2 regions of the Pseudoalteromonas sp. SG43-6 genome follow, and region 2 is predicted to be linked to the other one. Evidence: riboswitches for the same ligand, from Rfam matches in the RefSeq annotation. Region 2 holds a riboswitch; the other holds the start of a gene.
What was found. Region 2 has a riboswitch for cobalamin ahead of H5201_RS12955 (TonB-dependent receptor domain-containing protein). Riboswitches for the same ligand answer to the same signal wherever they lie in the genome.
Positions count from the first base shown of each region.

Region 1: linked by a shared signal. The riboswitch ahead of H5201_RS19690 (ABC transporter ATP-binding protein) and the one ahead of H5201_RS12955 (TonB-dependent receptor domain-containing protein) in region 2 are both predicted to bind cobalamin.

Region 1 covers NZ_JACJEZ010000062.1:87-16,514, forward strand. Annotated here, with positions in the region: rRNA gene rrf (5S ribosomal RNA) at 1-31, shown strand, start outside; rRNA gene rrf (5S ribosomal RNA) at 94-208, shown strand; gene H5201_RS19680 (FKBP-type peptidyl-prolyl cis-trans isomerase) at 602-1,030, shown strand; gene H5201_RS19685 (histidine phosphatase family protein) at 1,079-1,693, shown strand; cobalamin riboswitch at 1,734-1,859, shown strand; gene H5201_RS19690 (ABC transporter ATP-binding protein) at 1,945-2,781, shown strand; gene H5201_RS19695 (iron ABC transporter permease) at 2,768-3,763, shown strand; gene cobT (nicotinate-nucleotide--dimethylbenzimidazole phosphoribosyltransferase) at 3,768-4,832, shown strand; gene H5201_RS19705 (adenosylcobinamide-GDP ribazoletransferase) at 4,832-5,629, shown strand; gene cobU (bifunctional adenosylcobinamide kinase/adenosylcobinamide-phosphate guanylyltransferase) at 5,626-6,153, shown strand; gene H5201_RS19715 (cobyric acid synthase) at 6,153-7,655, shown strand; gene cobO (cob(I)yrinic acid a,c-diamide adenosyltransferase) at 7,639-8,238, shown strand; gene H5201_RS19725 (cobalamin-binding protein) at 8,238-9,095, shown strand; gene ung (uracil-DNA glycosylase) at 9,092-9,754, shown strand; gene H5201_RS19735 (DUF3545 family protein) at 9,864-10,052, opposite strand; gene tal (transaldolase) at 10,230-11,180, opposite strand; gene yaaA (peroxide stress protein YaaA) at 11,431-12,210, shown strand; gene H5201_RS19750 (mechanosensitive ion channel family protein) at 12,311-13,225, shown strand; gene H5201_RS19755 (DUF1289 domain-containing protein) at 13,486-13,680, shown strand; gene H5201_RS19760 (alpha-amylase family protein) at 13,987-15,996, shown strand; gene H5201_RS19765 (BON domain-containing protein) at 16,171-16,428, opposite strand, start outside.
Region 2 covers NZ_JACJEZ010000027.1:43,066-59,493, reverse strand. Annotated here, with positions in the region: gene H5201_RS12995 (tRNA nucleotidyltransferase) at 1-50, shown strand, start outside; gene H5201_RS12990 (DUF1566 domain-containing protein) at 60-569, opposite strand; gene H5201_RS12985 (DUF1566 domain-containing protein) at 566-2,239, opposite strand; gene H5201_RS12980 (hypothetical protein) at 2,343-2,675, opposite strand; gene H5201_RS12975 (DUF2982 domain-containing protein) at 2,692-3,420, opposite strand; gene H5201_RS12970 (efflux RND transporter periplasmic adaptor subunit) at 3,667-4,719, shown strand; gene H5201_RS12965 (efflux RND transporter permease subunit) at 4,723-7,821, shown strand; gene msrA (peptide-methionine (S)-S-oxide reductase MsrA) at 7,971-8,507, shown strand; gene H5201_RS12955 (TonB-dependent receptor domain-containing protein) at 8,596-10,440, opposite strand; cobalamin riboswitch at 10,474-10,652, opposite strand; gene H5201_RS12950 (YajQ family cyclic di-GMP-binding protein) at 10,826-11,308, opposite strand; gene H5201_RS12945 (VanZ family protein) at 11,470-11,823, shown strand; gene H5201_RS12940 (ketopantoate reductase family protein) at 11,816-12,718, shown strand; gene thiI (tRNA uracil 4-sulfurtransferase ThiI) at 12,748-14,205, opposite strand; gene H5201_RS12930 (TetR/AcrR family transcriptional regulator) at 14,310-14,960, opposite strand; gene coaD (pantetheine-phosphate adenylyltransferase) at 15,211-15,693, shown strand; gene H5201_RS12920 (capsule assembly Wzi family protein) at 15,690-16,428, shown strand, end outside.

The DNA of each region.
Region 1 (16,428 bases), on a different contig from region 2:
TTTGCTATGTGAAAGTAGGACATTGCCAGGCTCCAAATTTAGTCGAAGGACTTAAAACTTAATAATTAAAATAAGAAAATTGAAAAGAATTTTCTTGGTAACAATAGCGTTTTGGAACCACCTGACCCCATGCCGAACTCAGTAGTGAAACGAAACAGCGCCGATGATAGTGTAGCATTTGCTATGTGAAAGTAGGACATTGCCAGGATCTAATTAAAGAAAGCCCGACTAGCAATAGTCGGGCTTTTTTACGTTTGCAGGAAAGTGATTTAGCAGTGAGTTAGCAAGGATTATGTTGGCGGGCAAAGGCAGCGCCAATCATTGACTCTTATACGTATAATACCAATCGACTTAAATATTTAACCATTCTAGCGAGCTAAATAAAGCGCTAACTGCGTTATAAATTAACAACTACATGTTAAAATTTATGCCTTGCTATCACTCTATTTATCTGTCGCTATAAATGGTCAGTAACTTAACACGATTGGTATAAGATCATTTTATTGTTTTGAAAAACTCGCAAACTCACTATAAAACTTGCGTTTAGGCCTCTACCTATGCGATAAAATCATTATATTTATCATACAAATAGTGGGGCTTCATGGCACGTAAAAAAACAACTAAATCAAAAGGTTCATCAGGACTCAATCGTAAAAACAGTGAAAGCTTCATAGTTAAATTTAGTAATCATGCTGATACTCAACTGTGTGCTTCTGGTTTGATGTATAAAGTAATAGATGAGATCTCTGGTGAGCGAGTAACTGACACTGATACCGTGGTCATCAATCAGCGTATTATGCTTGCTGATGGCAGCGTAATAGCTGATAGTTATAAAGCTGGAATGCCTGAAGTATTTACCTTAGATGAGGCAATCGAAGGATTACGAGAAGGTATTTTATTGATGTCGGTTGGTTCTCGCTATGAATTTGTAATTCCTGCAGAGCTGGCGTGGGGACGCAAGGGGAATGGTGGAAAAATAGGAGCTAATGCCGTTCTACATTTTGATGTGCGCTTAATCCGTTTAGGATGACCATTATGCTATAGTTAAAAGTACTTTTCTTTAATGTAAGAGGGTTTTATGCCGCCATTTTCTAGTCGCGTTTACTTATTACGCCATGGCGAATTGATTGAGCAAGGAGTCTTGGCCGGACAGACAGATTTTTTACTCAGTGAACTTGGCCGTGCGCAATTACATCAAGCGTGCAGTGAGCTAACTAATATTGAGCTTGTACAAAGTTCGACTTTGAAACGTTGTAGCGAATTTGCCAGATCTTTTAGCCATGCCCAGCAAATACCACTTTTTCTGACCGATCAGCTCCGAGAGTTTAATTTTGGTGATTGGGATGGCTGTAAATATGATGATTTGTGGCAACAGACGGACTCTCCTAGTATTGGCGATTTCTGGCAAAGCCCTTGGCAAGTAACCCCCCCTCATGGCGAAAGTATGAGGGATTTTTATCAGCGAATAGCAACGTGGTGGCAAACGTTACTAATTGATATTGCAAGTAATCGTACCCAAGCACAATTAGTTTTAACGCATGCCGGAGTGATCAAGCAACTATTAGGTATTATTTGTCGGTTACCAAAAGAGTCGAATCAGCAAAACATATTTTCAATCGGTTATGGGAAGCTCATTTGTATTGATATTTACATAGATGATAGCGATAAAGCATGGCCAAGAATTGTGTTTTAAAATACTATTTTTAGCCGTCTAGAAAGATATTAATTGAAATATTTACTCACCCGCCCATAATAGAGCCTTATGTATTTTGGAATGGGGTGTAACTCCTCAACTGTTCCCGCAACTGTAAGTCGCAAGCGCGATAAGTCAGATACAAAATACGTTAATTTATTACCTATTGAGCGGGCTAACTCTTCTATTATCACCATGATCATAATGGTTTGTAGTGTATTGGGTTTAGCTATTGCTAGAGAGATAACACATTGCAAATACCAGCAGTAATTGATCCCCCTTTACTTGAAGTAGCTAATTTATCGTGGTCGGTGGCAAATACCGCCATTTTGCACGATATTAATTTTGCAATAAAACCAGGCCAGTTTATCGGTTTGTTAGGGCCTAATGGCGCAGGTAAATCAAGTTTATTGCGTTGTTTATACCGTTACACTAAACCAGTGTGCGGTGAGGTTATATTTGCAGGGAAAAATATTTGGCAGCTAAGTGCGGATGAATATGCCAAGCAGGTTGCTGTGGTGCTGCAAGAAACACCTTCGCAATTTAATCTATCGCTTTTTGATGTAGTGAGTCTTGGCCTTACGCCGCATAAAAGCTTATTTAGTTCGACAACTAAAAATGATCAACAAATTATTTTTCAGGCGATTGAGCAAGTTGGCTTGAGCCATCATTTACAGCAATCGTTTGATTCCCTTTCCGGTGGCGAGAAGCAACGCGCATTGATAGCACGTTCAATTGTACAAAGCCCTCAATTATTAATTATGGACGAGCCTACCAGCCACTTAGATATTAAATATCAAATTCAATTAATGGAGTTGGCTAAATCGCTAAATGTAACGGTATTAGCGTCGTTCCATGATCTTAATCTTGCAGCAAGTATGTGTGATGAACTACTGGTGATAAAGCAAGGTAAGTTAGTTGCAACGGGTAGCCCAGAATACGTCATCACGGAAGAAATGCTTAGCGAAGTATTTGGTGTCTGTGCCGAAGTCTCGGCGCATCCACAGAGTAAACAATTAAATAAGGTCATTCCGCGTATTACCTATTTTTACGGTTATCAAGGTGGTGGCGTTGATGCAAAAAAATAATTATTTTGCAGTCAGCGTGGCGTTATTCTTTGCCTTGTCGAGCATTTTTATAGCACTTAGCTTTGGTGCTGCGACCAGTAAATTCATTGATGTATACCACAGTATTATAGGTCAGGGAGATGACTCCTTTATAGCGCGGATCATATGGCAACTGCGAATGCCACGAACATTGTTGGCGTTTTTAGCTGGCTCTGGTTTAGCTATTGCTGGTTTAATTTTACAAACCGTAACCCGTAACCCGTTAGCCGATCCTTACTTGTTTGGTATTTCATCGGGAGCCTCATTTGGTGTGGTATGTTTTATGACACTAACAGGAGTCAGCGCGGGAATAACAATGTCGGCCGCGGCATTTGTTGGTAGTTTATTGACTATGTTATTACTGGTTTTTATTGCCGGACGAGCTGGTCGCGGACAAGTTGAAAGTATGCTCTTGGCTGGGGTCGCTTTATCCTTTTTATTCAGTGCCTTTACCAGCTTACTTTTGTATTTTAGTGATCCACAGGCGATCACGGCTATTTTATTTTGGACGCTAGGCAGCTTTGCTCGCGCACAATGGTCAACGTTATGGTTACCCGCTTTAGTTATTATTAGTTGCACCGGGCTGATGATGGGTTTTCGTCGGCAACTAAATGCAATGTTACTAGGTGATGAAAGTGCTGCAACTTTAGGAATACCGGTACAGCGGTTTCGGTTATTAATGTTGGTATTGAGCTCATTGATCACTGCAGTGTTAGTGGCGATGTGTGGTGGTATTGGTTTTGTTGGTTTGATGATCCCGCATATAGTACGGTTTTTTGTGTCGCAAGGCACTATTACTGGTTTGATCATGACGGCTTTAGTTGGCGGTATATTTATGGTGTGGGTTGATGTGCTATCGCGTGTTTTACTTGCAAATCAAGAATTGCCAATCGGTGTTATTACTTCTGCAATAGGCAGTATTTTCTTTTTATCGTTACTTTATTTTCGCAAGCGAGAGAGTTAGTCAGATGTTTAATATACCTACAGTAACTAATCAATTTGGTCACCTCATCATTGATAAGATTAACCAAAAAACTAAACCGCTTGGTGCACTTGGACAGTTAGAACAATGTGCAATACAACTGGTTACTTTGTTTAGTCAAAAAGTGGCAAGCGAAGATGCTTTTAAAACCTTTGCACCTACAATCAAGAAGCCTACTTTGCTGGTATTTGCAGGAGATCATGGTGTTGCTGCACAAGGGGTATCGATAGCGCCCAGTGATGTCACTTCACAAATGGTAGCTAATTTTGTCAGCGGTGGTGCCGCTATTAATGTCTTTTGCCAACAGTTAGGTTGGCAATTAGAAGTGATTGATTGTGGTATTTTGCATCCAGTCACAGCGCCAAGTGTCCATAATTGCCGTCTAGGAAGTATAACAAAGCCACTTAATACAGACATGGCAATGAATACCGCGCAGGTACAGCAAGGCTTTAATAATGCTAAACAGCTGGTGCAGCAGCTCAGTCATAGTGGTTGTAATACAATTGCCTTTGGCGAAATGGGCATAGGTAATACCACCAGTGCAGCAGCGATTATGGCAGCTATGCTGAATTTACCTGCACAGCAGTGTGTTGGCAAAGGCACGGGTGTTAGTGATGATATTGTTACGCGTAAAATAACAGTTGTAGAGCAAGCGCTGGTATTGCATCAGTTACATTTAGCAGATCCTATTTCACTACTTGCAGCGTTAGGTGGCTTTGAAATTGTGCATATTACGGGAGCTATGTTGGCTGCGGCTGAGCAAGGCATGGCTGTAGTAGTTGATGGCTTTATTTGTAGTGCTGCGGCAATGGCCGCAATTAATATTAACCCAGCAGTGAAAGATTATTTAATTTTTGCACATTGCTCAAATGAGCAAGGCCATCGACTGATGTTAAACGCACTCGATGTTAAGCCACTGCTGCAACTTGATTTACGCTTGGGTGAAGGCACTGGCGCTGCGTTAAGTTTACCATTATTGCAAGCCGCACTTGGTTTTTATAATCAGATGGCTAGTTTTGCTGATGCTGGTGTTGAGCAGGTTGTCAGTTAATGCCTAACCTAGAGGCAAATAAAGTAACGCAATGGCAGTTACTGTTATTAGCAATTAGCTTTTTAACCCGGCTACCGGTGCAGTTGCGCTTTAATGTAAGCGGTGCTCATTTAAATCAAGCAAGTCGCTATTTTGCTTTAGTGGGTTTACTGCTTGGTGGATTATTAGCACTCAGCTACGGCATTTTTCAATTACTGTTACCAGCATCAATAAGTGTATTACTAATGATGGCGGTCGGGTTGTTATTAACAGGCGCATTTCATGAAGATGGCTGGGCCGATGTATGGGATGGTTTTGGCGGTGGTTGGCAGGTGTCGCAAAAGCTTGCCATTATGAAAGACAGTCGTCTTGGTACTTATGGTGCAGCGGCATTATTTATTATGCTGCTGGTTAAATTTCAAAGCCTACTCTTTCTTAGTGAGTCATTGATTACTGTATTGAGTGCAATTGTTATCGGGCAATGTGTAAGCCGAGTAGTGGCAACCAGTTTAATTATGGGGATGGAGTATGTAAGTGAGGATGCGACTTCAAAAGTAAAGCCGCTTGCTATGCACCTATCGGTCACTAGTTTAGTTATGTTACTTGTAACCGCCGCTACTTTACTGGTTAGCTTGATTGCTGTTGGTGTATTGTTATGGCAAACCGTATTCATTCTTATCGCAGTATTACTGATCCTAAGAGTCATTTTGATCCGCTGGTTTAAACAGCAGTTAGGTGGTTACACTGGCGATTGTTTAGGTGCGGCGCAGCAGCTAAGTGAAATTGCCATTTACTTGACTTTCGTGAGTGTATTATGAACGCTAACCACACATTTATTTTAGGCGGCGCACGCAGTGGAAAAAGCCGCTTTGCTGAACAGCTTGCACAGCAAAGCAATAAAAGCGTTATTTACCTCGCAACGGCGCAAGCCCACGATACTGAAATGCAAGATCGTATAGTCCATCATCAACAACAGCGCCCTGTCGATTGGCCGTTAGTTGAGGAGCCAATTGCATTGGCTGAAGCGTTACAAACACATAGCAGCAAAGATAACTGTATTTTAGTTGATTGCTTAACCTTATGGTTAAGTAACTGTTTATGTCACGCCACAAGTGATTGTTGGGATGAACAGAAATCAGCACTACTAAATACCCTTGAAAATTTACCGGGGCAAGTGATTTTTGTCAGTAACGAAGTTGGCCACGGTATTGTGCCTCTGGGCGAGCTAAGCCGCCGGTTTGTAGATGAATCAGGCTGGTTACATCAAGCCATTGCCGCAAAAGCTGCGCGAGTTGAATTTATAATGGCAGGTCTTGCCTTAACACTGAAAGGGCAGTCATGATGAAAACATTAATGGTACAAGGTACGACTTCTGATGCAGGGAAAAGTACTTTAGTTGCAGCATTGTGCCGGGTATTTGTTGAACGCGGGATCAAAGTTGCTCCATTCAAACCGCAAAATATGGCCTTAAACAGCGCTGTAACAGAAGATGGCGGCGAAATAGGTCGTGCGCAAGCACTTCAGGCGATTGCAGCTAAAGTGGCGCCACGGGTTGATTTTAACCCCATTTTACTCAAGCCCAATAGTGATACTGGCGCTCAAGTGATAATTCACGGTAAAGCCATTAGTAATATGGAAGCAGGTGCTTATCATGATTATAAAAAAGTCGCGATGGATGCGGTACTGGCTTCGCAACAGCGTTTAAGCGAAGAGTTTGAGCTACTGGTAGTTGAAGGGGCGGGCAGCCCGGCTGAAATTAATCTACGTGCGGGTGATATTGCTAATATGGGTTACGCCGAAGCGGTTGATTGCCCCGTGATCATTATTGCAGATATAGATAAAGGCGGTGTGTTTGCGCATTTGGTCGGTACTCTTGCGCTATTAAGCGAGTCAGAACAAGCCCGAGTAAAAGGCTTTGTGATCAACCGTTTTCGTGGCGATATAGGCTTATTGCAAGGTGGCCTTGATTGGCTTGAAGAGTACACCGGTAAACCAGTTTTAGGGGTGTTGCCGTATTTACATGATCTCGCCCTCGATGCTGAAGACGCGGTAGCGATAGATAATCAAGTAAGCCAAGCAAAAATAAAAATCGCAGTATTGCTACTTCCTCATATTAGTAACCACACTGATTTTGATGCGCTGCGTTTAAACCCGCAAATTGACATTAATTACATTCGCCATACTCAAGCAATTCCACACGTTGATCTGATCATCATTCCTGGCAGTAAAAATGTTATTAATGATTTAGCCTTTTTAAACAATGAAGGCTGGGGCGAGCAGATTCAGCGTCACTTGCGTTATGGCGGTAAGTTATTAGGTATTTGCGGAGGTTTGCAAATGCTCGGCACAGATATTTATGACCCTGAGGGTGTGGAATCAAGTAAAACACACTGTAAAGCTTTAGGGCTCGCTGATTTTGCCACTCATTTAGGGCAGCATAAAGTACTAACTCAAGCTGCCGGTGTGATCCATCTTGGCGGTCAACAAGCAAAAGTCGCAGGCTATGAAATACACGCCGGTTGTAGCGCAGGCCCAGCATTTAAAAAGCCTTTTTTACAATTTACTCAGCATCCACAGCATGTTGTGCAAGATGGTTTTATATCAGATGATGATTGTATAGCAGGTACTTACTTACATGGCTTATTTGATAGCAGTGCAGCTACGCAACTAATACTGGATTGGGTGTTGCCAAATAGTGGTATTACCCAATTAATAGATATAGACACACATCGCGAGCAGCAATTAACGCGCTTAGCCACGATGTGTAAAGAATATTTAGATTTAGAGAAAATAACGCAAATTTACCAAAACTGGGAAGGAGTTAATCATGAGCGACACACATAACGACAAGCACCAACAACGCCAACAAAAAGTAAAAGATAAAGTTGATGAGCGTATAGCCGCAGCACAAACTGAGAAAGGCGTTTTTCAGGTGATCACTGGTAATGGTAAAGGTAAATCAACCTCAGGGTTTGGCACGGTAACACGTTGTGTAGGCCATGGCATGAAAGCTGCTGTGTGCCAGTTTATTAAAGGTACTTGGCCGTGTGGTGAGCGTAATGTATTGCAAGGCGCAGGGGTTGAATTTGCCATTATGAACACAGGTTTTACCTGGGAGACGCAAAATAAAGAATCAGATACCGCAGCGGCGCAAGCGACTTGGCAAGAAGCAAAACGTATGTTGGCTGACGAATCAATTAATTTAGTATTACTTGATGAAATTACTTATATGATCACCTACGGCTACATTGATTTAGACGAAGCACTCGAAGTGATCGCTAATCGTCCGCCAATGCAATCTTTAATTATTACTGGCCGTGGTGCGCACCGCAAGTTAACTGACTTAGCTGATACTGTTAGTGAAGTGCGCAATGTTAAGCATGCATTTGATGCTGGTGTTAAAGCGCAAATAGGATTTGATTATTAATGGCTACGCTTAGGCTTGTACTCGTTTTATCGCTGGCTCTGTGCTGCTTTAAGCTCGTGGCTGATCCTAACAAGCAGCAATTAAGAATTATCGCCTTGGCCCCGCATATTGTTGAAAACCTCTATACCATCGGCGCTGGTGAGCAAATCGTGGGAACCGTGGAATATGCTGATTTTCCTGCTGCGGCCAATGATATCCCACGTATCGGTGGTCACCAAGGTATTCAAATAGAAAAGCTACTGGCCCTCAAACCTGATTTAGTTTTAGCATGGAAAACGGGTAGCAAAGCTGAGGATTTAGCACGTATTAAAAGTTTTGGCATTGATATAATTTACAGTGACGCGAGTGAAGTAGATAAAGTGCCCAATGAACTGCGCCGTTTAGGTGAGCTTACTGGACATGAGCAATCAGCCGAGCAAGCCGCACTTGAATTTGAGCAGAAAATTGCTGTAATCAAAGCCAAGCAGCAAGGTAAAAGTAAGGTCGCGGTATTTTACCAGCTATGGGCAGAACCGATGATGACGGTGGGTAAAAATACCTGGATCAATCAGTTAATCGAAATTTGCCAAGGTCGTAATGTATTTGCTAGTAGCCGAACTGATTACCCTCTGATAAGTATTGAAAATGTGATCGTGGCAAAACCAGAGATCATTATATTGCCTAATGAAAAGTCACAAGCGCAGCAAACTGTGATTGATTGGACACAATGGCCCGAAGTACCCGCGGTAAAGCACCACCAGTTTATTAGCGTCAATGCTGATTTACTACACCGCTTTACCACGCGTATGTTGGATGGTCTTGCTGATATGTGTACTAAAATAGATGATTCACGCGTTGCAATTAAGGAGCCACAATGAGTGATTGGCAAGACTTTTTAAAAACCGAATGTGCAAAAACTTATATGCAGCAGACGTTGGATACAGTCGCTCAAAAGCGCAGCGAAGGTATTGCTGTATATCCGCCAGAGCAGTATGTATTTAGTGCATTTGATGCAACACCGTTAAGTAATATAAAAGTGGTTATTTTAGGACAAGATCCTTACCACGGCGAAGGACAAGCACATGGTTTGTGTTTTTCGGTATTACCAGAGGTTGGTAAACTTCCTCCCTCATTAAAAAATATCTATAAAGAGCTGGCTACAGATATCGATGGTTTTCGCGTGCCTACGCACGGTTATTTACAACGCTGGGCAGAGCAAGGGGTGTTTTTACTTAATACCGTACTGACTGTTGAGCAAGGCCAAGCCCATTCCCATAAACACTTAGGTTGGGAGCAGTTTACCGATAAGGTTATTGCCCATATTAATCAACACTGTGAAGGTGTGGTATTTATTTTATGGGGTGCTCACGCACAAAAGAAAGGTAAAGGCATTGATAGTACGCGTCACCATATTTTAAATGGCCCGCACCCATCGCCGTTGTCTGCGCATCGTGGCTTCTTTGGTTGCCAGCATTTTTCCGCTACCAATCAGTTATTAACACAGCAAGGGCAAACAGCGATCGATTGGCAAGTTTAGGAATTGTAGGTGCGAGTTTATCCCGCGCAGAATATACGTTAACTGATAAAAACAAAGGCCCTTACTTTATCGGTAAGGGCCTTTTAGTTGGTTAGTAGCTATTGCGAAATTAAAAATCTAATTCATCAATCGCAATATTGTCTGTAAAAAAGTCTAGTTCCTGTAGTTCTTTACGTAAACGTTGCTTGTCTTTTAAAGCTTCGATTTCGCGCCATTTTCTCTTTTTATTTTTCTGAGAGGTCTTTCTTGTTGTATCAGGACCTTCTAATATCTCTAAAATATCGTCTAGGCTATCCATGAACTTCTCCTATTGAATTTTTTGAACCTCGAAAATACCTATACCACAGGCCACACTAAAATAGAATAAAAAAGTGACATTTATGTTACAGGTAAGTGATAAATTAATGAATAGAGATTATTTTCAGGCATAAAAAAACGCCGCAAATGCGACGTTTAATTTAAACGATAAAAGCGATTACATTGCTTTAAAACGCGCTTCTAGTTGCTCTTGTGCATCAGCAAAAGAACGAATACCTTCAGCTAGTTTTTCTGTCGCCATGGCATCTTGATTATGTAACCAACGGAACTGAGCTTCAGTTAGTGGTGCAGGTTTAGGCTCTTTAGCAATATCACTTTCAAGTAAATACTCCTGTGCACCTTCAAGGTTGCCTAGCTCTTCTAAAAGGTTAGGACTGATGGTTAGTTTATCGCAACCAGTTAGTGCGATGATTTCACCGGTGTTACGGAAACTTGCGCCCATAACAACCGTTTTATAATCATGGCGCTTATAAAATTCAAAAATACTGCGTACTGATTGCACGCCTGGATCTTGTAATGGATCGGTTGGTTTTTCTAAGCCGTTAGCAACGTGCCAATCTAAAATACGGCCAACAAATGGTGAAATCAAAAATACGTTAGCATCTGCACAAGCACGGGCTTGAGCATCACTAAATAGCAGCGTTAAGTTACACTTAGTACCTTCTTTTTCAAGTTGCTCTGCGGCTTTAATACCTTCCCACGTTGAGGCAACTTTGATTAAGATTTTATCTTTGCTCACACCTTCTTTTTCATAAAGGCTTAGTAATGTGTGTGCTTTAGCAATTGTTGCTTGAGTATCAAATGATAAACGCGCATCAACTTCTGTTGAAATATAACCCGGCACAATGTCACTGATCTCTTTACCTAGTAATACAGCAAAGTAGTCACAGGCTAGTTCTAATTGTTTAGCAGCGTCTTGCTCGGTTTCTTTAGCATAACTCCACGCTTTATCTAAATACGGCTTATAGGCTTCAATTTCACTGGCTTTTAATAGCAATGAAGGGTTAGTTGTTGCATCTTCCGGTTGGTGTTTTTTAATCGCTTCAATATCACCAGTGTCGGCCACGATAGATGAATGTTGTTTGAGCCTTTGTAGAGCTGAAGTCATTTGCTTTCCTCATTCCAAGCAAGTTAAAAGAAAATCTACTGTAACTACCTTATACTGCAGCACTGTGACAGCGCTTAATAGGTCTTATGTCCGTATCAGTGAAGAACGAAGGTGCATAGCATAATTTGCTGTGCTAATAAGGTAGGTATCATACCAATCAATTCTAACTAATTGATATAAACAAAACGTGCTTTTCGTTTCATTTAATGTTGAAATTGACATTAAATAATTTCCAAGTCAATAGCTAACTATGATCACTGTTATTTCACCTGCAAAAAATTTAGATTTCGAGAGCCAAGCAAGCACTGATAAATTCACGCAACCTGAGTTACTTGAGCACAGCGAAGAGTTGATGAAGGTGTGCCGCGAATTAACGCCGGCACAAATTGGCAGTTTAATGAAAATTAGCGATAAGCTTGCAGGCCTTAATGCTGCGCGCTTTAGTGAGTGGTCGCAACCGTTTACTACCGACAACGCTAAACAAGCAGTGATGGCTTTTAATGGCGATGTATATGGTGGTTTAGATGCAAACAGCTTAACTGCCGGGCAACTTGATTACGCGCAAAGTCACCTACGTATTTTGTCAGGCCTTTACGGGTTATTAAAACCACTTGATTTAATGCAAGCGTATCGCTTAGAAATGGGCACTAAGCTTGATAACAGCCGTGGTAAAAACCTCTATGAATTTTGGGGCAGTATTATTGCTGATAAACTAAATAGCGTACTCGCTGAGCAAGATAGCCAATATCTAGTAAATTTAGCATCAAACGAGTATTTTAAAGCGGTTGATAAAAAAGCCTTAAACGCGCAAATCATTACTCCACACTTTAAAGACTGTAAAAACGGCCAATATAAAATTATCAGCTTTTATGCTAAAAAAGCGCGCGGCTTGATGGCTCGCTACATTATTGAGAATAAAGTTACCCAGTTAAGCGATTTAAAAAAGTTTACTGTTGATGGTTACTACTACAGTAGCGAAGCGACCCAAAAAGAGCTGGAGCCAGTATTTCTAAGAGATGAACAAAACTAGTTATTAATCTGTTTAAAAGCCATGCAATGCATGGCTTTTTAGTTTTGGCGCTTATTTTGCAATAACCTGACACTATTTATAAAATAATCAAGGTTAAGCAATGCTAAAAATACCTTCTATCAGCGATGCCGAAAAACTTATTGAAGAAAAACTCGGTGGCTGGTTTGATGTCGTAATAAGTCATATACCTAATTTTATAGTGGCGGTGATCATCGCCATTGTTTTCTCAATTCTCGCGCGTTTTTTAGGTTCGATGATGCGCAATGTTTTACGCCGCTCGTTAGACTCCCAACAAATTGCAGACTTAATGGCATCGATATTCAAGATGATAGTACTGTGTGTTGGGTTATTTGTTGCCCTCGATTTTATAGGGCTAAAAGGCACTGTAACGTCATTACTGGCTGGTGCTGGGATTGTTGGTTTAGCAATTGGTTTTGCCTTTCAAGATATGACCGAGAACCTAATAGCTGGTATTGCTATGGGTATTCGCAAACCCTTTAAAACAGGCGATGTTATAAAAACCGATGATGTGTTTGGCAATGTGCGCTCAATAAATTTGCGTAACACGCTTATCGAAAACTTTTATGGGCAACTGATTTTAGTGCCTAACAAAATACTTTTTCGTAATGTATTACGTAATTACAGTACCTTAGGTGTACGCCGCATTGAAGTGCCGGTGGGCATTTCATATGGTGATGACCCAGAGCTGGCAGCTGAGGTGATAGTTAAAAAAATCAATGAATTTGATTTTGTAATTAAACAAGACGAAACCGCTGTTTATGCTGAAGGGTTTGGCGACAGTAGTGTCAACTTACTGGTGTGGTTTTGGATAAAATACCCCGGCGAGGCAGACTTTATGACCGTACGCCATAAAGCAATTGTGGCAGTCAAACAAGCGCTAAGTGACGCTGATATTAGTATTCCATTCCCAATTCGCACCCTTGATTTTGGTATTAAAGGCGGTGAAAAACTCGATGCGATGATCACTGAAAAGCGCCAGCACTCAGAACAATAAATGGTTCTATCAACAGGTAATATTTACCTGTTGATAGTGCTAATTTACACAAATTTACAGCTGGTAATACAGTTGTTGATTGGCGCATATTTACCAGTATTAAGTTTTCTACTGATAGACAGCATTTATGGCGAAGCATCAAAACAAGTAAAAGGCAGTGGTCATAGTTTAGTTATCGCTAGCCGATTATCTACTGCACTTATTAGACACGAGCTAAAACTAAGGCTAGTGTCTAATAAGTAAAGTCGAAGGTAAAATTAATGAATAACATTAAAGTGAGCAATGAAGAACCAAGTAGCCCATGTATTCGGCATTGTTGTTTGGATAAAAACGATACCTGTATCGGTTGCTTTAGAACCCTTGATGAAATTCTCGCGTGGCACAGTGCAAGCCCTGCACAAAAGCTACAGGTTCTTAATGAATGCCAAAATCGCAAAAACGCGCAACATAAATAATCACTTTGTAGAGCAAACTGCAGTCTGAAAAAGCTAACCCCAAACTTCAAGATTTCGTAATAAAGATAAAAACCGTATACTCGTTTTACCGCTCTGTACTGCCCGTTAATAAACACTCCAACACACACAAAGAATAAGTTAGCGATACACTCGTGCCACTGCATTTGTGCTAAGCATCCATAATCGATGGTGTTTTTGAATTTTTGATTGCATACGTATTCAATTTTCATTTTGTGAGAATCCCTCTACTGTTAATTCTTTGTAAATAAATAATACCTATTACTTGACAACACAACGGAACACACAATGAAAATTAAAAAAATAGTAACCACTATTGGGCTAAGTATTGGCCTAAGTGCTACGTCGATTGCAAATGCAACACCAACAACATTCGTCCATCTATTTGAATGGAACTGGCAAGATGTAGCCCTCGAATGTGAACAATACTTAGGACCTAAAGGCTATGCTGCGGTACAGGTATCGCCGCCTAATGAACATATACAAGGCAGCCAATGGTGGACGCGTTATCAACCTGTCAGTTACCTATTGCAAAGCCGAGGCGGTAACCGCGAGCAGTTTATTGATATGGTTAATCGCTGTAATGCCGCTGGCGTTGATATTTATGTAGATACTTTAATCAATCATATGGCTGCAGGCAGTGGTACAGGTACCGCTGGTAATACCTATGGTAATAAACAATACCCAATTTATAGCCCACAAGACTTTCACACCAGTTGCACCATTAATGGCTCTGACTACGGCAACGATCGTTACCGAGTACAAAACTGTGAGTTAGTTGGACTAGCAGATTTAGATACCGCTGCAACGTATGTCCAAAATACATTAGCGGCTTACATTAATGAATTACAAGCCATTGGTGTTAAGGGGTTTCGGTTTGATGCCTCTAAACATGTTGCAGCCAGTGATATTCAAAGTTTAATGGCGAAAGTGAATGGCTCGCCAGTGGTCTTTCAAGAAGTAATTGATCAAGGTGGCGAGGCTGTTGCTGCCTCTGAGTATTTAGCGTCAGGTTTAGTTACGGAGTTTAAATACAGCACTGAACTTGGCAATACCTTTAGAAATGGCTCGCTCGCATGGTTAAGTAATTTTGGTGAAGGGTGGGGGTTTATGCCAAGTGCATCAGCTGTAGTATTTGTAGATAATCATGATAATCAACGCGGTCATGGTGGTGCCGGTAATGTAATTACCTTTGAAGATGGCCGCTTGTACGACTTAGCAAACGTATTTATGTTGGCTTACCCGTATGGTTATCCAAAAGTAATGTCTAGTTACGACTATCATGGTGACACAGATGCTGGTGGTCCAAGCGTACCTGTGCATAACAACGGTAATTTAGAATGCTTTGCGAGTAATTGGCAATGTGAGCATCGTTGGGCATACATTGCAGGTGGCGTAGATTTTAGAAATAATACGGCTGATAGCTGGGCAACAACCAATTGGTGGGATAATACTAACAATCAAATAGCCTTTGGTAGAGGAAGTTCAGGTCATGTTGCCATTAATAAAGAAGGCTCAACACTCAATACCACCGTGCAAACAGATATGGCTCCAGGGCAATACTGTAACGTGCTAAAAGGAGCGCTGAGTAATGATGCAACAAGTTGTACTGGTGAAGTTATTACTGTTAATGCAAATGGCACTATAAACTTAAATGTAGCCGCGTGGGATGCAATGGCTATTCATAAAAATGCCAAGTTAACCACTAACTCAACCCCTGATCCTCAGAGTGATTGGCAGCGAACTGTGATATTTATTAACGCACAAACGCAAACTGGCCAAGATATGTTTATTCGCGGCGGAATTGACCATGTTTATGCAAACACAAACCTTGGGCGTAACTGCCAAACAAGCAACTTTGAATGTGCTATGCCAATTCGCCATAATAATTTGCAAAGTGCCACTACCAGTCCTTGGAAAGCAAACGATAATTACCTAGATTGGTATGGTATTGAAACGGGCCAAAGTAGTGAGGCGCAAGGGACCGCAACCGATTGGACAACTAATATTTGGCCAGCAACTTGGGGAGCAGAAAAAACCGTTGCTAATGATGGCTTTGGTGTTACACCACTGAATATTTGGGGTGAACATTATTGGCTGCTTGATGTTGATATGGATTGCAGCAAAGCGGTTAATGGATGGTTTGAGGTAAAAGCGTTTATTAAAAATGGTCAGGGCTGGGAGGGCAATATCGCGCAAGCAACCCCCCCTTATGCTAGTACTAATCATGTTGCTCAATGCGGCAAAATTAATAAATTTGAGTTTAATAATTCAACGGTAGAAATACGCAATTTCTAATTTTATTACAGATAAATCCCAGCTAAACCATAAGTATGCGTTTAGCTGGGATTTTACTTTGTAAGTCATGTTCTGGAGATTTGCGTTTTCTGTGTTTTAAGTAAACCTAAGTTGAATCACCAGAAAATCAGTTGCTTTAACTCTTTAATCTTTAGCCTAGCAGCTTTAAACTCTTCAATCTCTCACCTGCATTTTATTTTCTATGATTGCTACACCTTGGGTGTTTTCTAAAAACTTTTGTGCCAGTGCGCGTTCAAAGCCGGTTTCGGTTAGACCATAAATGGCTACTTTGTTGCCATCAACGTGTACTCGCAGTTGCGAGAGGTTTAGGTTTGGATTGCTGCGCAGTTTATCAATTATAGTCTGCTGTAGTGTTGGTTGAGGAGAAACGCTGCTGATCATAATTGTACTAGTGGCTGCACTGACTTGCGT
Region 2 (16,428 bases):
AAACCGCGCTAGAACAAGCGCGGTTAGAGGTATTTCAGCAGTATTTTTAAACGGCGATGTTACTTTTCATAGCGCACTAAGCGTAAATAAACGAACGACTCTTTATCGTGCAAACTGTTAAGACCTCTGTCAAAGGTGTATACCCAAGCTGAAGTTTTATCGCCAATACCTGATGTACTAGTCCAATAGTTCTCACTTAAATTGCCCAAAAACACGGTCTCATTAATACTAGGGGTTACACAGCTATGTTCTAAAATACTGGCAAGCTCTTTATTATTAGGTACTTGCCAATCTTTATAAGCACCTGTGCGGTCGTTTACCGCAGCTCTTAATGCTTCTTGCCAATTAACTTTCACAATGCTGTTTAAACAGCTATTGGTTGTTAGGTCATAGCTTTGTCCATAACTACAGGTTTGCCACATAAGTCCGGTGATATTATCACTCACCGTACCATCGGTGTGCATTGTAAAACGCGCTGTAGCCGTTGTTTGTGTTACACCTTCATAACAGGTCTGCACAGCCATTGCTGCAGGGCTTGCTAACAATAAGCCAATTAATAATGATTTCATTGTGTTGCTCCTGCGGTTCTGACTAAGCGCACAAACGCGGTATCACTTTTAGGATATGCCAAATCATTGCCGTCGCTCATATCAAAAATATACGCTTGTGATAAGCTAGTCCCATCTACCGCAGTTTGTGAGGTCCAATAAATTAGTCCATCCGCTAATAAGTTACTATTAGGCGTATTAGGAAAGTAATTCTCATCGAGCAATATTGATTGTCCATGCTTGCCATAATTAAGTAGTGTTAATAGCTCTGTGTAGCTAGGTACTCGCCAGTTAGTACCGCCACAGTAATCAAGAGCATTTACTTCATTAACATACACTTGTAAGTTACAATTATTATTACTTGGGCAAGTGCTGTTTGGCGTGCCAAGGCTACTCCCCGTTTGCACACCATCTTCACTAGTTAAATACCAAGTATAATGATTTTGTCCTTCACGCAACGCCGTATTTGGTAAAGTGCCTGTATTAGGGCTTTTTACTTCCCAAATCAAACCCGTAACGTTATCGCGAATACAACTAAAATTAGCGGCGCTATCTAATAATTCATCGGCAAACTGGTTAAGTTTTGTAAAATCAAAAGCCTGCTCACCTTTACCCACTTTCTCGATATGCGAGCCAACCCCACTATCGCGCCCAACAGAAGCATCTTGACGCGGAAAATCAGGACTTGTACAGGCTATTTCTTGGGTGTTGTTGTAGCATTTGCTCATCCCAGTATCATTGATAAGACCAAGCGGTTTAGAATTAACCACAATATCAACACTATCTTTATCAGTGCGACCTTTACTATCAGTCACGGTTACTTCAAAAGTATGGGTGTTGACCGCTTCGGTTGCCGGTGCTGTGAAAGAAGTAATACATTGCTGCTGGTTATCAAGCACCGCTGTGCCAGCTGTTTGCTGCCAGTAGCATTTAAAGGTGTCTGTTACTGTTTCGGAATCTGTAGCATCTAAGGTCACTTTTTCCAGCTCAATAACACTTTGATCAATACCAGCATTAGCAATAATGACTTCACTGGTTTTGTTTAAGGTATGAGAATACTGCGAGCTCGACTCGCCCCCCTCATCATCGACAACCGTTAACAGCCAAGTGATCTGCGTGTTGGTATCAAGTAACGGATGAGTGAAACTAATTGTTGCATTGCTATTACTATCTACAGCGAGCGTTGGCCCTGTAATTTGTTGCCAGTTATAGCTATTAATTTGGCCATTTTCATCCGGATCAACTGAACTGGCGCCACTTAAGGTAATTATATCTTTATAATCTGAAGGCAATGTTTCGGGTGCAGTTTGAGTGACAATGACTTGAGGAAGCTGATTATTTGACTCAATTTCGATCAGCAAGTCATCACTAACTAATTGGCCATCGGTGGTTTGATAACTAACACGCAGTAATAGCTCGCTGTTTGCTTTAATATCAGGGGCAGTAATGGTTTGTAGTGCACCAGTGAGGGGAAAGCCGGCAATAATTGGTCCACTTACTCGCTGCCAGGTAAAGGTACCATCAGCAGGCGACCCTTTGGCCTCAATAGTAAATTCACTTTTTTCAATAATGCGCTGATCATCGCCAGCAAATACGGATGCTGCGACTACGGGATTATCGTTGCCGCCTCCGCCACCACCGCATGCTGTCAATACAGCAAACAACGGTAAAACCATTAAAGGGGATTTCATGCACTGATTCCTCATTTAAAACTGAAATTACGTAGCTTTTATATTAATAGCCACGCCAATCAATAAATTAAGCAACAACAATGCCAGATACAAAAAGAGGATGTTATAAATAGCTATCTTGGTGAATACGGACAAATAACTTTGTGCCTATTTTACTATAATCGACCTTATACTCACGACCATCTAACGCCTGAATGAACAGTAAGCGTTTCTCTTCTCCAAATACGTCAGCACTACCTATGTAAACCATTTCTAAATAGCGCTCTTTAGCTTCACGACGATTTTTTGGCAACTCTTCCTTAAATGGCTCTAAACCATGTTGAGTTACCTTGATTTTTGGGTGTATTTCAGAATTCACGATCACTAAATCGAGTTTTTTATCTTTATGGATTATGGTATTTCTGCCACTTTTAATAAAAGATCTATCTTGACTCATCGCTTCATCCTACTAACTAACGCCTATTTTCAGGCGTCTGTCTCTCTAATTGAGATTCTATAAATACGACTGGGTTATTCCGCCATGCATTTAAGCTATGGCTAAAATCCCAAATACTTCTATCTAATACACTTGCGGGTAACAGTAAATCATATCCTGTTAATTGCCGTAGATGTCGCATCCTATTAGCAAACATGGCTATCAAGCCATTAAAACTGCGACCATTCACAGAAGTGTAATGATTATCTTCAACTAACCATTCTGATGGGCAATTGCCATTTTTGCAATGTTTTTGAATTACTTGCATAAATAAATGCCGTTGTTCGATCAATAATTTACCAGCAATTCTTGGTGCTAATTGTAATAAAAATTCATCAGTGTCATTAAGTTTAATACCTACAGCATTTAACTCAAGCGGTTCAAGTTCTTGTTCTACTTTAGGAATACCACTGCGATTTAGATTTTCTTGCTTCAGACTCCAATAGCCATATTTATGTTGATAAGTAAGTTCTTGTTCTGTAATAACTAAACTGTAATATGGCTCTTGAGTTTTTAAAAAACCAACAAAAATAGCAGCCAAACATAAACTCACTAAAAAAGTTTCGAAAATGCTAATTTCGTCGGGCCGCAGTAAATTAAACAGCATTATAAATATCAGCCCCACCGCACCGACAGTGAGAATTTCGATACCATTGCGCGCACCTTGCGCACGCAATTTTAAAACAGTATTTTTGCGTTTAACCATAACGATAAAAAATAATATAAAAAACGTACATAATTATAGTCCAAATAATCAATTTTCGTATTTTCATACAACGCGGACATTTGCTCGTTAACTTCATAACTCTCTCATATACAAACACAAAACAGGAACAAACAAAAAAATAACTTAACTTTTACGCCTAACCGACAGATTTATGAGATACGCGGCCGCCAATTCACGCTGTAATTTTGTACACTAGAGGCAATTAAATTTCCGGTATTTTTAACAATGTATGCAAAGCAATCTGGCAAAGCGCTATTTCCATTTATTATTACTCTACTTCTGGGGCTATGTGTTTATCTTTATTTACCAAGTAGCCAAGGTGAGCAATCCGACTTCACAGCAAGTGCTACCCAAGTAACCGCTCACACTGTAGCAAGTGAAGAAAATGCAGTCCTCATTGAGGCTATCGGCAGTGCCCGCGCTAATCAAGCAATTTATATAAAAAGCGCACAAAATGATTACGTAACTGACATTTATTTTAAAGACGGTGATTTAGTCAGTAAAGGTCAAAAGCTCGTACAATTGCAATCGCAGCAAGAAGAACTCACCGTTAAAGAACTGGCAATTAACTTACGTGAAGAAAAACGTCAACTTGAACGCTTAACTGAGCTTTCTCGCTCTCAAGCAACCGCAAAGTCATTGCTCGAAGAGCAACTTTCTCGCGTTGATGCAACCGAAGCGCAGTTTGAAAATGCTAAAACTAAATTGGCTGAAATGACTATTTTCGCGCCTTTTTCAGGCATTTTAGGTAAGCGTCAAATCTCCGTAGGTGCTTATGTAAATAACAGCACAATTATTACAAGTTTAGATGACATAAGCATAATTAAAGTCGATTTCAAAGTCCCAGAAAAATACCTTGCGCAATTAAACGTTGGCATGAAAGTAATGACCCAAAATGATGCTTACCCTGAAAAAACCTTTACCGGTAAAGTAACACACGTTAGTGCACGAATTGATTCAATAACCCGCAGTGTTGAAGTCACAGCCAGCTTCGCGAATAAAAGTGGTTTATTACGCCCGGGCATGTTGCTCAATACAGCATTACAACTGAGCTCAAATCAAGCGATGATGGTGCCAGAAAAAGCGGTGATCCCACAACAAGATAAACATTATGTTTTTCAAATTGAAGACGGAATAGCAACCAAAGTAGAGGTTCACGTTGCAGGTCGTCACAATGGCTGGGTTGCCATTGATGAAGGTATTAGTAATGGGCAGCAAATTGTTACTGAAGGAATTATTAAAATTCGCTCAGGCAGCAAAGTTACTGTGAAGGGGTAAACTGTGAAAATTACTGATACCAGTGTCAAACGCCCCGTTTTTGCAATTGTAATTAACCTACTGTTACTAACCTTTGGTTTAGTGGCTTTTTCGATGTTACCGCTGCGCGAATATCCTGATATTGAATCACCAATAGTCAGTGTAAGCACTGAATATACGGGTGCCTCAGCCGAGATCATAGAAACAAAAATAACCCAAGTACTGGAAAACCGTATTTCCGGTATCGAAGGTATTAAAAGCATTAATTCATCAAGTAGAAATGGTCGCTCAAATATTACCATTGAATTTAATATCAGCCGTGATATTGATGCCGCATCAAACGATGTCCGCGAACGTGTAGCGCGCGCACTAGATAGCCTCCCTGAGCAAGTACGCCCGCCAGAAGTATCTAAATCTAACAGTGATGAAAGCCCTATTGCTTGGTTTTTACTCAATAGCGACACGATGGATTCATTGCAACTGTCTGATTATGCACAGCGCTTTATTGTCGACCGTTTAGCTGTGGTAGATGGTGTTTCCAATGTGCGTGTTGGTGGTGAACGTAAATATGCCATGAAAATTTGGCTCAATCGCCAAGCAATGGCTGCTCGTGGCATAACCAGTAGTGACATAGAAAACACCCTACGAACTGAAAATGTTGAGCTACCAGCTGGTGAAATTGAATCTATCGACCGTGATTTTACCGTACGAACAGCGCGTAGTTATAAAGAGCAGCGAGACTTTAAAAACTTGGTAATTAAACGTGGTGACGATGGTTACTTAGTTCGTCTTGGTGAAGTTGCTGATGTAAACTTAGAAGCCGCTGACGATGAAAGCTTATTCCGTGGTAATGGCCGCAACATGGTTGGCCTTGGTATTGTTAAACAAGCTAAGGCCAATACACTTACCGTGGTCGATAATGCTCGTGCTGAACTTGAAAAAATCAAACGTAATCTGCCAGAAGGCACAACTATTCAAGACAGCTATGACTCGTCAATATTTATTAAAGAATCGATTAACGAGGTTTACAGTACCTTGGCTATTTCAATGGCTTTGGTGGTATTAATTATCTTCTTATTTTTAGGGAACATTCGCGCTACCTTGATCCCAGCGGTAACAGTCCCTGTTGCGTTGGTTGGTAGCTTTATGTTCTTACTGGCGATGGGTTATTCAATTAACTTATTGACACTACTGGCGCTGGTGCTAGCAATTGGCTTGGTTGTTGATGACGCGATTGTAATGCTAGAAAACATTCACCGGCGTATCGAACTGGGCGAACCGGCTCTACTAGCTGCCTATCGTGGCGCCCGTGAGGTTGGTTTTGCAATTATAGCCACCACCTTAGTGCTGATCTCGGTGTTTGTGCCTTTGGTATTTATGGATGGCCGTATCGGCGCATTATTTACCGAGTTTGCGATGGCCGTCAGCGCTGCGGTATTCTTCTCAAGCATTACCGCATTAACACTCTCGCCAGCGTTGTGTTCATTAGTACTCAAACCATCCTCAAAAGAGAGTAAATTCAGCCAATGGATGGACCGTATCTTTAGTAAGATTGAGCAAAGTTATAAAAACTCTTTACGCTCAAATATGACGCGTTCAGGTGGTTTAACAATCACCCTACTGCTGGCTGGTTTTGTTAGTTATTTACTGTTCCAACAAATTCCTTCAGAACTTACGCCAAAAGAAGACCGTGGTACTTTCTTTATCATGATGAGTGGCCCTGAAGGGGCAAGTTATGAAAATAACGCCGCCAACATGGCAAAAATTGAAGAACGTTTAATGCCTTATTCCGAAGCGGGCGAACTAAGCCGAGTGCTGGTGCGCGTACCTGGCTGGGGTGGCAGCGGTGGTGTAGCAATTGTTGGTATGGCTGACTGGGATGAACGTAAACGTTCAACTTGGGAAGTAATGGATGAGATCAGTGCAAAAATGACTGAAGTCACCGATGTGCGCGCTTTTGCTATTATGCGCCGTGGTATTGGTGGCGGTGGCTCATCACGGCCCATTGAGTTTGTCCTGCAAGGTAATGATTATGCACAATTAGCTGATTGGCGAGACCGGATCATTGAACGTGCAGAGAAAAACCCAGGACTGGTGCGTATTGACCATGACTACAAAGAAACCTTCCCGCAGTTTTTGATCAGTATCGATAAAAACAAAGCGGCGGATTTAGGGATTTCAGTTTCGGATGTTGGCCGCACCCTTGAAACCATGTTAGGCCAACGCCGTGTTACCACCTTTATTGACCGTGGTGAAGAATACGATGTGATCTTAAAAGGCACCAAAGCTGACTTTGCTGATCCTACTGATATATCAAATATTTACTTAAAATCACGCAGTGATGAACTGGTTCCTCTAGATAGCTTAATTAGCTTGAAAGAAGAAGCCACTGCATCAAGGCTAAATCGTTACAACCGAATGCGTGCTATTACTTTGAGCGCTAACCTCGCCGATGGTTATACCCTTGAAGAAGCGCTTAACTTTTTAAATAAAGTGGCAATGGAAGAAAACGAAATTGATGGCGCCATTGATTATAAAGGTGAATCGCAATTATATTATGAAGGTGCCTCAGCGATGACGTATGTTTTCATTCTAGCGCTTACTGTTACCTTCTTAGTTTTAGCCGCTCAGTTTGAAAGCTTTATGCACCCCTTTGTGATCATGCTCACTGTGCCACTGGGTTTGATGGGCGCAATGTTTGGTTTATGGGTTGCAGGACTAACCATAAACATTTACAGCCAAATAGGCATTGTAATGCTGATTGGTCTTAGTGCTAAGAACGGTATATTGATTGTCGAATTTACCAATCAATTGCGCGATAAAGGCGTAGAGTTTAGTGAAGCTATTTTACAAGCCGCAACCCAAAGATTGCGACCAATTATTATGACCTCTTTGACTACGGTAATGAGTGCGGTGCCATTAGTGCTAGCCTCAGGCCCTGGTGCAGAGAGCCGTATGGTAATTGGTGTAGTGGTGTTTACTGGCGTTATTGTAGCAACCATACTTACGCTATTTGTTGTTCCTGCGGCGTACTATGCGCTGGCTCGCAATACTCAGTCTCCTGAGTTTTTACAACAAAAGCTCAACCAACAAGAAGCTGAAAGGCCGCTAAAAGAGCTTTAATCTCATCGTAGCGTTGCAAACCCATAGCAACGCTACTTTTCACTTCCACACACTTCCCTGCTGTAATTAAATGAAATAATAAACCACCTTGCTCGTTCTTCTGATACGCTAGATCATCCGTGTAATTTAATAGCTTTAAGGAACAACTAATGAGTATAACAAATGAAACAGCAACATTTGGTGGTGGCTGCTTTTGGTGTATTGATGCCGCGTTTAGGCGCGTGAAAGGCGTTTTACAAGTAAGCTCTGGCTATACTGGCGGCGAAACAACTGAGCCTACGTATAAACAAATTTGCACTGGCCTCACCGGCCACGCAGAGGTTGTACAGATTAAGTTTGACAGTAACCTGATAAGCTATGAAACCTTACTGGCGATGTTTTTTACCCTGCATGATGCCACTCAGCTAAACCGCCAAGGTAATGATATAGGTACCCAATATCGAAGTGTGATTTATTATCATGATAGCGAGCAGCAAGCGCAAACTAATCAATATATTGCAAAATTACAAAGCCAAATACGCGAAGATATCGTCACTGAAGTTAGCCCTGCAACCACTTACTACCCTGCAGAGCAGTATCACCAAGACTACTACAACGAAAACCCTGAGCAACGCTATTGCAGTTTATTGATAGCACCAAAGCTGAAAAAGTTTGAAAAAGACTATAAACAGTTTTTAGTAAACTAAGCAAAGTGCTAAATAAGCATTTTCATCTAAATATAAAAAAGCCCGACAAACAAAGGTGTCGGGCTTTTTTATTTAAGCTAGAACGAGATCAGAACTGGTAGCTGGCGCCAACAAAGAAGCGACGGTCAACTGTATTGTAGTAAAACACTTCGCCAGTTGCATAATCCATACTTGAGTCAACCGCGTTGTATTGCTTATCAAATAAGTTTTCAACACGAGCAGAAAATGAAAGCGCACTGTTAAATTGATAATTTGCAGTTAAGTTCCATAACGTATAAGAACTAAGCTCTGTTACTTTACCTTGACGATCACTACGGTACTGCATATCAAAACCGGCATCAAAATCGCCCCACTGCTTCGCAACAGACCAGTTCACAGTACGTGGTGAAACATAAGTTTGTGCTACACCCGTTTCGGTATTTTCAGCATTTAAATAAGTAAAATTAAACTGATTATCAAAACCAAGTACTTTATTGGCAAAGCTAAACTCAACACCCTCATGGCGTGCTTCATTTATATTTTCTGGCTGCCATTTACCAGCTGCATTAGGTGCCCATGCAATTAGGTTTTCAATATTATTTCTGAATATTGATATATCAAGCTTTGCCTGAGAAAAGTCTAAACTCAAACCTAACTCTTGGTTAGTTGATGTCTCTGGTGCTAAATTTGGATTACCTGGAGATAAAGGGTCAGGAAAATAAAGATCATTAAATGTTGGCGCTTTAAAGCCCGTGCTTTGGCTCAATCTAAGTGTTGCACGCTTATTTAAGTGATAACCAACAGCTGCGGCGTAAGTTGTTTCATTACCAAACTGCTCATCATCATCTAAACGCAATGCTAAATTTGCAATGACTTTATTGTCATCAAAATAGCCCCCAAGAAATGCAGCTTTAGCTACTTTGCTATCCGCTAGATAAGCCTTACCATTGGTATATATTTCATCTTTATACCAATTAAGCCCGCCATTAACGGTTAAAACTTGGCTTGCATTATAACTGCCGTGGTAATCAAATTGTTTACGTTTTGTTTTATAACTATTAGTAACAATCGCACCAGTGTAATCATAGCCTTTGTTGTCAGAATCATCGGTTGCAATAGCAACATTAATTGAGTGCTTATGATCGGTAAAGGATTTATCCCAACCCAGCCCTAGCTGATAATTTTCAAATTCATTATTTTCTACGATACTATCAATAGGCGAGAAAGCATTGTCGTATTGTGCATTACCTTCACTGTATTGACCCAGCGCTTTAAGCTCACCTAACAGCTCATCTGCATAGTAAATATTAAATCCTAAATTTTTGTTCTCATAACCATCTTCATCCGGCGCTACGCCTTGCAATACGTCAAAGCCATCCGTTTTTTCAAACCCAGCATTAAACGACGCTTTAACAGCATCAACTACCGTTGTACCTGCAACTTGATAATTTTGATAAGCATCAGTACCAAATGTTGCATCTAGGCTGACGGATTCCTTTGTACGAGTAATAATATTGATCACACCAGCGAGCGCGTCAGACCCATAAACTGCAGCACGAGAGCCTTTAACAATTTCAATGCGCTCTATTGAATTAAGAGGAATATTACTAATTGATTTATAACCAAGGGTTGCAGAGCCCGTACGTACGCCATCAATCAAAATAAGTGTATGTCGCGAGCTTGAACCGCGAAGTGACACGCCAGAACTTTGTCCAAAGCCACCATTGGAATTTATTTGAAAACCAACTTGGGTTGCTAGTAAACTCGGTAAATCACGGACATTACTTGTTTCAATATCACTGCGCTCAATAACAGTTACACTGGCAAGTACATCAGTAATTGATTGCTCAAATTTATTAGCGGTAACCGTCAGGCGTTCAATTGATTGCTCTGCAGACACAGAAAAAGACAACGCAGCGGCAATTGCTACGCCTAGAGTAGATTTGTTTAACATGATATCCCCTGACCCGCGCCCACCGCACAAGTGATAGTAAATTGGCTTCAAGGCCGGTCTCCGGACTTAACATAACTCGCTAATAAATTTAGCTAAAAGTATGTATCACCGTTGCGGGGGCAGTGTTGGACTTCGTTTATATCCTATAAACGCCACCAACTTCCCGATTATCTTGCCGTACTTAATCAACAACCTTGGAAAGTAACCACAAGCACCTTGAAAATAGGCCGCTATTGTGATTATTTTAAGCACAAAAGTCAATGGACGGCTATACATCTAAATACTCTAGGTTCTAGGAATAATCATAAGTTCTAAACTAAAAAAGCCAAACTACATTGCTGCAATTTGGCTTTTTCTAGCACCTAGAAACCTAGCTCCTAGCTTTCTAATCTCTAAAGTTTTTAAACTGAAATGGTTGCCCTAAATCAGCACTGCGTACTACTTGCATGGCTTCTTGTAGGTCATCACGTTTTTTGCCCGTTACACGTACTTCTTCGCCTTGGATCGCGGCTTGTACTTTCACTTTAGAGTCTTTAATGGCTTTAACTACTTTTTTAGCCATATCTTTTTCGATACCTTGCTTTAGCGCAACATTACGGTAAACATTTTTTCCCGCACGTGAAATATCTTGCAGCTCTAAACTTGATACGTCCATACCGCGTTTTGATATTTTGCTCGCTAAAATATCAAACAACTGCATAACCTGTGAATCAGCTTCTGCTTTTAGTTTAATGGTTTTATCATTAAGCTCTATTGACGCATCAACGCCTCTAAAATCAAAGCGAGTTTCTAGCTCACGGTTGGCATTATCAACAGCATTTTTTGCTTCGTTCATTTCGACTTCCGAAACAATGTCAAATGAAGGCATAAGTCTCTCCTAGCAAGATATTTTTAATTCAAATTTATATTGTCGATAATTATACTATATAAATTTTATAAATCTTTACACTTTTCTATGCTTTGTTCAGCTGCGATACGAAATTTGTTTGATATACTACGGCTCTATTTTTAAACGATTTAGGATTTTTCGTGACTCGGCGTGTTTATCAAACCCTATTTTTAATCAGTATTCTGGTATTTACCTTTTTGTTTGCCCGCGATTTTAGGGGCGTTGGGGTATCGTCACTGCCTCACCTAGATAAGTTAGTACATTTTACTATTTTCTTTGTTCTGGCAGCCGTCATGGTCAGAGCATTCAAGCTACCTGTATTCGTTCACCTCGTGTTATTAGCATTTTATGGCATTGCTATTGAGCTAATGCAAAGCACAATCCCTTATCGTAGCGCCTCTGTTGCTGATGTTGTTGCTGACTTTTCTGGGGCTGCTAGTTTCTTTTTGTTGTTCGGTATTTATTCTCGTTTTAAAAAGAATCAAAATGGCTAATATATTCGTCGTTGGCGATGGTGCCATTGGGCTGCTCTATAGCCATTATTTGAGTCAACAGCACAGGGTCACCCTACTTACCAAGCATGCTATTGACGAACCTCGTTTTTATCAACAAGCAAACGCGCCAAAACAAACAATTAATTGCCAACTGACAAACCTGACTCAATTATCCGAGCACGGCCAAGTCGATGTTATTATTTTTACTGTTAAAGCATATCAAGTTGCCACCGCATTTAGGCAACTAAAGCCTTTTTTAAGCGCTCAATGCCAATTGATTTTATCTCACAATGGCATGGGTAATGTAGATGAAATAAATAGCGAACTTACAAAACAACAAGGACTATATTTTTTAACAACACGTTTAGCGGGCTACAAAGATACACCTTTTAGTGTGTTGCATACTGGTATCGGGAGCAGCATTTTAGGTGATTGTAACCAGCAAGCAAAAACACAACTCGCTGAAGTTAAAAATCTACTAAACGCTATTCCTGAATTAACAACCACAAATAATATACAACAATTACGCTTTGAAAAATTACTCGTTAATATAGCCATTAATCCACTCAGTGCGCTGCACAATGTGAAAAATGGCGCACTGACTGCACCGCAGTTTAGTGGCATAATTTTAAATATCTTAAACGAAGCGTGTACCGTAGCAAATAAACTAGGTATTAATATGCGACTTGCTGAAGCATTAGCGAACGCCTATCAAGTGATGAGTGATACCAAAAACAATTACTCATCAATGCATCAAGATATCGCCCATAATCGCATCACAGAAATTGACGCGATGTGCGGTTATATTTGCCAAAAAGGTAATCAACTCGGTATTAATACCCCTCACAATCAATCTTTACTCGATGCTATCAGACATAAAAAAAGCGCGATTTAACTCGCGCTTGTTATTAATAACTATCAACCTTACGGGCGATAAACTTTAACATTGGCAAAGCCATTTTCATGTAAAATAAGCGCCTGTAGCTGACTCATTACACCTTTAGTGCAATATAAGTAGTAGTCTTTGTCTTGCGGTAGGTCTGCAAATTTGGTCGCTAAGCGGAAAAATGGCAAATGCACAACTTCTATCCCATCAATTTCAAGCGGTGCTGCATCTTCTTCTTCCGGCGAGCGAATATCAACAACAACTGCATCAGCTGGTAAATCAGAAACTGACTCGGCCTCTTTTAGCTCTTGTTTAGCTTCAACGTCAATGTCACGAATATCCATAATACGTGCGTTTTCAATAACAGTATTGAGCACATCAAAATCAAACTTTTGCTCTTCAGCTTCTACTACGGCAATTTTAGCTTTAACTGTAGGCTTTTTAGAAATCACACCACAGTATTCCGGCATAGTTTCGGCCATTTCTGCGGTGCCAATTTTACGAGCGATGTTTATAATTTCTTGTTTGTCGTGTTGGATCAGCGGGCGTAATATAAGCGTTTCGGTAACACGGTCAATCACACTTAAGTTGGCTAATGTTTGACTTGAAACTTGGCCTAGACTCTCACCGGTAACGAGCGCTTGAATCCCCATTTTTTCAGCTATTTGGCTGCCTGCACGCATCATCATACGTTTGAGGACTACACCCATTTGACTGTTTTCAACATTTTCTAAAATTTCGGCAACAACGGGGTCAAAGTCAACACTGATAAATTTAACTTTATGGGTTGAGCTAAACTGCTTCCAAATATAATAGCTGGCTTGTTTAACGCCGATTTCGTGGGCCGCACCACCTAGATTAAAGAACAAAAAGTGGGTACGAGCGCCTTTACGGATCATTTGATAACTAGCAACGCCCGAGTCAAATCCACCTGACATTAACGACAAGACATCTTCTTGCGTTGGTAATGGGAAACCGGCCATACCATGATGGGTGTGCGTTACGACGTAAGCTTTATCATCTTTAATTTCAAGACGAATAGTTACTTCAGGATTTTTCAGTCTTACGCTGGCACCATCGACGTGCTGATTTAAACCACCACCCACATAACGCTCTACATCGGTAGAGGTGAAATCATGCTTACCTTGGCGCTTACAACGTACACAGAATGTTTTGCCCACGACGGTGTGGCCAACCATATCTAACGCTTTTTCGTAAATATCGTGCAGGTTTTCGTAGTTAGTTTCGGTCACTTCAATAAACTGCACAATACCAGGGATCCGTTGTAAGCCATCGATAAAATCAAGGCGCATTTGTGCGTCATCTGATTTAGTTACGACGGATATATTGTCCCAGTTATTTTGTACTTGTACTTTTTCGTCAAGCTTGCGTAACACAATTTTAATGTTGTTTTCTAACAACTTAGTAAAGCGTTTACGCACAGAGCGGCTTTTAATGGCTATTTCAGGATGGAGTTTGACGATAAATTTAAGCATAGTTTACTCGTTAGACAATATTTAGGATTCACGCACCCACGTGTTGGGCGCGCGATTATAACAAAAAATCTAACGTCTAGGAAATAAACAACCGCTGCGTTTAATTAAACAGGCTCTGCTTGTGCCGCTAATTTACTGTATTTTTCGCGTAACAAGTTAATTTTTGGGATACTTTGCTCGGTACCAAATGCTTTAAAAAGCGCTAACACTTTTAAAATACCATTATAAATATCTTGCTGCATTAACTCACCGCTTAACCGTCTGGCTTTAATGTAAGGAGTCCAAAAACTGACGGTGATTTTTAGCATATGAGCAAGTTCAACGGTATCTTCATCATCAATTGCGATCATCCCACCTTCACGCAGGCCAATCACAATTTCGCGCACTTGACTTAACAAAGCCTCTTGAAACTCAATATAATCTTTTTTCAGTACTTCGTCGCGAGATAAAATGTCACCCAAATTGTCATAGAAAAAATGAAAACGCCACATCAACTCAAACAAAGCATCAAGATACCCAGTTAAGTGTGTTAGTGCTTCATCCTGCTTTTCCATTGGCACAAATTGAGTGTGTAAATGCTTACTATATAATGCAAAAATATGGCGAATAATGTCTTCTTTATTTTTAAAGTGATAATAAAGATTACCGGGACTGATGCCCATATGTGAAGCGATATGGTTGGTTGTGACCGCACGCTCGCCATGTTGGTTAAATAGCATTATGCTGGTTGTAATTATTTTATCCTTGGTACTCATATCCTGCTACTCTGATTATTTTTATTAGAGTAAATGCCCATAATTCACTCAGTATTATTAGCCGCGCAGTATATACAAATATAATCCAATAAAATACCACCTTGAAAATTTCTAATCCATAATTCGTAGTTATTGTTTCTTATTGAAATAAACTCATTTACAAATGAAAATATGCAGCCGCAATTTGCAGGCTGATCTGGACAACAAAGACTGTTAATATAACCCTCAAAATAACACTAAGATGATATTTATGAAAGTCACCGCAATTTATCCTGGCACCTTTGATCCATTAACCAATGGACACACAGATCTGATCCAGCGGGCAGCTAAAATGTTTGATACTGTAATTGTTGCAGTTGCTCACAATCCTAGTAAAAAACCCTGCTTTAGCCTGGATGAGCGGGTAGCAATTGCCAATAGTTTACTCACTCATTTAGATAACGTCAGTGTTATTGGCTTTTCTGGATTACTAGCTGATTTAGCACGCGATCATAGTGCGAATGTACTGATCCGCGGTATTCGTGCGGTGTCTGACTTTGATTATGAGTTTCAGCTTGCCAATATGAATCGTCGTTTAAATCCTGATTTAGAGAGTGTTTTTTTAACCCCAGCTGAAAAGAACTCATTTATCTCTTCAACCCTAGTTAAAGAAGTCGCGCGTCATAAAGGCGATGTCAGTGAGTTTGTACACCCTATTGTAGTAAAAGCATTACAGGAAAAGTTACACGGATGAAGTTAAATATCTATTTAAGCACCCTTGTTGTGATTGCCACACCCGCGTTTGCATCACCTTGGATTGAAAGTGACGACCCTTTATTACGAGCCTCAATTGAGATGCTCTTTAACCAAGGCGTGATTAAACAACCGATCAATAGTTATCCCTTGATGTGGCAAGGTATTGCCAGAGATTTAAATACAATTGAAAGCAGCAGTTTATCAACACAAAGTCGATTTGCTTATCAACACGTAAAACATGCCTTAGAGAACGCTAAACAAGGCAGTAGCTCTGGTGTGAGGCTTAACTACAATAGTGAGCCGGCTTTGCAACAAAGCTTTGGCAAACGCGATCAACAAAAAAGTGGCATTAATAGCTATGGCTCTATCACTGGCGACCGTGTTAGCGCCAAAGTTAGTGTTAATTACGCTGATCAGCCACTTGATGATGAACACATAAACTATCATGGCAGCTACTTAGCAGTATTAATGGGCAATTGGTCTGTTAGCGCCGAACAAGTAAGCCATTGGTGGGGGCCAGGTAACGACAATGCATTGCTACTGTCGAATAATGCCGCACCAATGAAAGGGCTAAGAATTAACCGTGCTAACACCCAATATGTAGGCCCAAGCTGGCTATCATTCATTGGTAACTGGCAGTTGACTGGTATTTACGCAAAACAAAAACCACATTTAAGTAATGATGAAAAAGGTGACTACTGGGCTATGCGCTTTGCCAGCACACCACTACCAG